One region of the Rhizobium sp. AC44/96 genome, then DNA from elsewhere that is predicted to be linked to it. Evidence: predicted binding sites of a transcription regulator. Region 1 holds the regulator's gene; the other holds the start of a gene.
The links. Region 1 encodes HrcA, which represses chaperone genes, less so after heat shock. Its sites were predicted from a motif close to GTTAGCACTCNCNNNNNGNGAGTGCTAAC; they were not measured.
Positions count from the first base shown of each region.

Region 1 (2,200 bases):
GCCTTCAGCTGATCGAGCGGATCCGGCTGCGGCGCAGCCTCAGCCACGGTTTCGTTTTCGACGTTCGCAGCGGTATCGGCCGCCGCTGCGTCCGGTCCGTTCTTCGTCGTTTCGTCAGTCATGACGTTCTCCGGTCATTGGTGTCTTCTTGGATGTGCCCGATATCGAGCTTTGGCCGGCAAAAATCAAGTCTGCGTGACGAAGAACCCGGAAATGCGGGCGGATCGAGTTTGCCCGATCGCCATGCATTCTCATTTCATGCAATCCTTATATTGGTATATATTTATGGTCTCACCGCGGTTTTCAGGAGCCCCCAATGACCGATCAGGCAAGCTATAAAGGAAAGTGCTTCTGCGGCATGGTTGCAATCGAGGTCAGGGGGGAGCCGGTCGCGATGGGCTACTGTCATTGCAACTCGTGCCGGGAATGGTCGGCAGGGCCGATCAACGCCTTTACACTCTGGACGCAGGGCGCTGTGCACGTCACCAAGGGCGGCGAGCACATGGAGGCCTATCAGAAGAGCGACACAAGCGTCCGGAAGTTCTGCGAGCTTTGCGGCGGGCATCTGCTGACCGAGCACCCGTTGTGGGGCGTCACGGACGTCTACGCAGCGGTGATCCCGAGCCTGCGCTACACTCCCACTCTGCATGTGAACTACGCCGAGACGGTGTTTCGCGTGAAGGACGGGCTTCCCAAGTTCAAGGACATGCCGGCCGAAATGGGCGGCTCCGGCGAGCTCCTGCCGGAATAGCCGCCTTCGCGATCAGATGCCGGAACGCGACATTCTCGAGATAAGTTGGGCGGTGTAATCCACCATCGGTACGATGCGCGAGTAATTGAGCCGTGTCGGGCCAATGACGCCCACCGCGCCCACGATGCGATCGTCGTTGTCGCGATAGGGCGCGACGATCAGCGACGACCCGGACAGTGAAAACAGCTTGTTTTCCGAACCGATGAAGATGCGCACGCCCGGACCGCTCTCCGCCAGATTGAGCAGCTCGATCAGGCTGTCCTTCTTCTCCAGATCGTCGAACAGCATGCGCAAGCGATCGAGATCGTCAGCGCCCACAAGCCCTTCGAGCAGGTTCGACCTGCCGCGAATGATGAGTTGAGCGGGCTTGCCTTCATCCGCACTGCCGGACCACACGGCAACGCCGCGCTCGACGAGATCCTGCGACAGCGTATCGAGTTCCTGGCGCACGTTGTCCTTCAGCTTGCTGAGCTGATTGCGCAGCTCCGGAAGCGTCTGACCTGTCATGTGGGCATTGAGGAAGTTTGCCGCCTCGATCAGCTGCGAGGACGTCACGCCTGCCGGCAGCTCGATAATGCGGTTTTCGACCTGGTCGTGATCGCCGACCAGAACGGCGAGCGCCTTGGTCGGCTCAAGGCGAATAAACTCGACATGCTTCAGTACCGGATCGCTCTTGGAGGTGATGACGAGCCCGGCGCCGCGGGAAATGCCCGACAGCATCCGGCTCGCCTCGTTCATCATCGTTTCCATCGGATTGTCGCGATTTCCCGCGCGCACCTGGCGATCGATGTTCGCACGTTCCTCAGCCGTGAGGTCGCCGACCTGCATGAAGGCATCGACGAAGAAGCGCAGGCCCAGTTGCGTCGGCAACCGGCCGGCGCTCACATGCGGCGAGTAGATGAGGCCGAGTTCCTCCAGATCGCTCATGACATTCCTGACGGATGCCGGCGAAAGCGACATGGGAAGAATGCGCGAGAGATTGCGGGAACCCAACGGTTCTCCGCTTTCGAGATAACCTTCCACGATGCGGCGAAAGATTTCCTTCGAGCGTTCGTCCAGTGCAGCCACTGCATCCGAAACCGACGTCGATCTGAACTCCATGAATTCTTGCGCACCTGTGCTGACGATGATCGGACAAAATATAGCCAATCTCCGCGTGCTGGCAAAAGGGAAATTGCAAATGAGCGCCGCCAATCGTAGAAGCGGTCAACAACATAAAAGCGCGTGTGACGCCGTTTGCCATTCGCTTCGTACTTTTCGCGTCATGCCCCAGGAGAATAGAATGCGGCCATCAGGCAGAAAAACCGATCAAATGCGCAAGGTTTCCTTCGAGCGCAACTTTTCCAAGCATGCCGAAGGCTCCTGTCTGGTGAAATTCGGCGACACGCACGTGCTCTGCACGGCGAGCCTTGAAGAAAAGACGCCGCCGTGGCTGCGCAACACCGGCAA
Region 1 is NZ_LXKO01000001.1:74,171-76,370, reverse strand. Features, by position in the region: gene grpE (nucleotide exchange factor GrpE) at 1-122, opposite strand, end outside; gene A6U87_RS00330 (GFA family protein) at 317-751, shown strand; gene hrcA (heat-inducible transcriptional repressor HrcA) at 764-1,852, opposite strand; gene rph (ribonuclease PH) at 2,034-2,200, shown strand, end outside.

Region 2 (2,200 bases), 420 kb from region 1:
GGTTTCTTCGATCTGAGCCTTGATCTGAGCAACGCGGCCTTCGATGTCGGACTTGGCGCCAGCGCCGTCCACGATCGTCGTGTTTTCCTTGGAGATCGAAACCTTCTTCGAACGGCCGAGCATGTCGAGCGTTACGGATTCCAGCTTGATGCCGAGGTCTTCGGAGATGACAGTGCCGCCCGTGAGGATAGCGATGTCTTCCAGCATGGCCTTGCGGCGGTCGCCGAAGCCAGGAGCCTTGACGGCAGCGATCTTCAGGCCGCCACGCAGCTTGTTGACGACGAGCGTTGCAAGAGCTTCGCCTTCTACGTCTTCAGCGATGATGAGGAGCGGCTTGCCGGTCTGAACGACGGCTTCGAGAACCGGGAGCATCGCCTGCAGGTTCGAGAGCTTCTTCTCGTGGAGGAGAATGTAAGCGTCATCGAGGTCGGCGACCATCTTTTCCGGGTTGGTGACGAAGTAAGGGCTGAGGTAGCCGCGGTCGAACTGCATGCCTTCGACGACTTCGAGTTCGGTTTCAGCGGTCTTGGCTTCTTCGACGGTGATGACACCTTCGTTGCCGACCTTCTGCATGGCTTCAGCGATATCAGCGCCGACCTGCTTGTCGCCGTTTGCGGAGATCGTGCCGACCTGGGCAACTTCAGCCGAGGTGGAGATCTTCTTTGCCTTTGCCTGCAGGTCCTTGACGACTTCTGCAACAGCGAGGTCGATACCGCGCTTCAGGTCCATCGGGTTCATGCCGGCGGCAACTGCCTTGGCGCCTTCGCGAACGATAGCGCGGGCAAGAACGGTAGCCGTCGTGGTGCCGTCGCCGGCGATGTCGTTGGTCTTCGAAGCAACTTCGCGGACCATCTGGGCGCCCATGTTTTCGAACTTGTCGTCGAGTTCGATTTCCTTGGCGACCGATACACCGTCCTTGGTGATGCGCGGAGCGCCGAAGGACTTGTCGATAACAACGTTACGACCCTTCGGGCCGAGGGTTACCTGCACTGCGTCAGCGAGGATGTCGACGCCGCGCAGCATCTTTTCGCGCGCAGAGCGGCCGAACTTTACTTCTTTAGCTGCCATTTTGAGAACTCCTGAAAAGGGGTGTCAGCGAATTACGATTGATGGGAAACCGGCTGATTAGCCGATGATGCCCATGATGTCGGCTTCCTTCATGATCAGAAGGTCTTCGCCGTTGATCTTGACTTCGGTGCCGGACCACTTGCCGAACAGAACGCGGTCACCAGCCTTGACGTCGAGAGCGACGACCTTGCCGGAATCGTCACGAGCGCCGGAACCGACGGCGACGATTTCGCCTTCCTGCGGCTTTTCCTTGGCGGTGTCAGGAATGATGATGCCGCCCTTGGTCTTTTCTTCGGACTCAACGCGGCGAACAACGACGCGATCGTGAAGGGGGCGGAAGTTGGTGCTTGCCATTGTCTAATCCCTCGATCAAATGACACTCGCAGGCCGAAAGCGGCCTGCACGGATGGGTGTTAGCACTCTCTTGTTATGAGTGCTAGCGGCCTGCATTTAGGGTTGGCCTGTTGGGGAGTCAAGGATGAGGGTGACGATTTTTCCCTAGGGGACCTTTGTATCGTTTTGATGGCAAAAACGCCCCGCCTGCCAAAATCATTCCACTTCTCTGATAATCTTTGACAAACAAATTCTTATGGCTCGCCCTCGGGCGTTAACCTTGCCACATGAACGCGCGGGTCTCTGACGCTTGGGACCGGCGCGAACAGGAAGTTACAATGGCGATCTTCGGCCGACAGCGCATTGCATCGGCCGCATCGTGTTGGGATTGTCGCACATCGGTGCCAATGATACGGAGCAGTTTAAGGCCGGAAAGGCGCAATTGGCCTCGCATGTCGGGGCGAGGGGCAGGCAGCGTGAATAAAGTCATTGCGGCAGATGAAGTCGTGGCGGTTCCTTCGTTTCGGGAGGCCACGCGCGTTTGGGCAAAGATCGGCTGTCTGAGCTTCGGCGGTCCGGCCGGCCAGATCGCGCTGATGCACAAGACCCTTGTCGACGAGAAGCGCTGGATCTCGGAAGAGCGTTTCCTGCATGCCCTGAGTTATTGCATGCTACTGCCGGGGCCGGAGGCGCAGCAGCTGGCGACCTATATCGGCTGGCTCATGCACGGCGTTCGCGGTGGCTTGGTCGCCGGTCTGCTCTTCATCCTCCCCGGTTTCGTTGTCATCGTCGCGCTCTC
Region 2 is NZ_LXKO01000001.1:497,449-499,648, forward strand. Features, by position in the region: gene groL (chaperonin GroEL) at 1-1,068, opposite strand, end outside; gene groES (co-chaperone GroES) at 1,126-1,422, opposite strand; gene chrA (chromate efflux transporter) at 1,878-2,200, shown strand, end outside.
Region 2: a site for HrcA is predicted at 1,481-1,509, ahead of groES (co-chaperone GroES). Genes of this name have one in related genera too.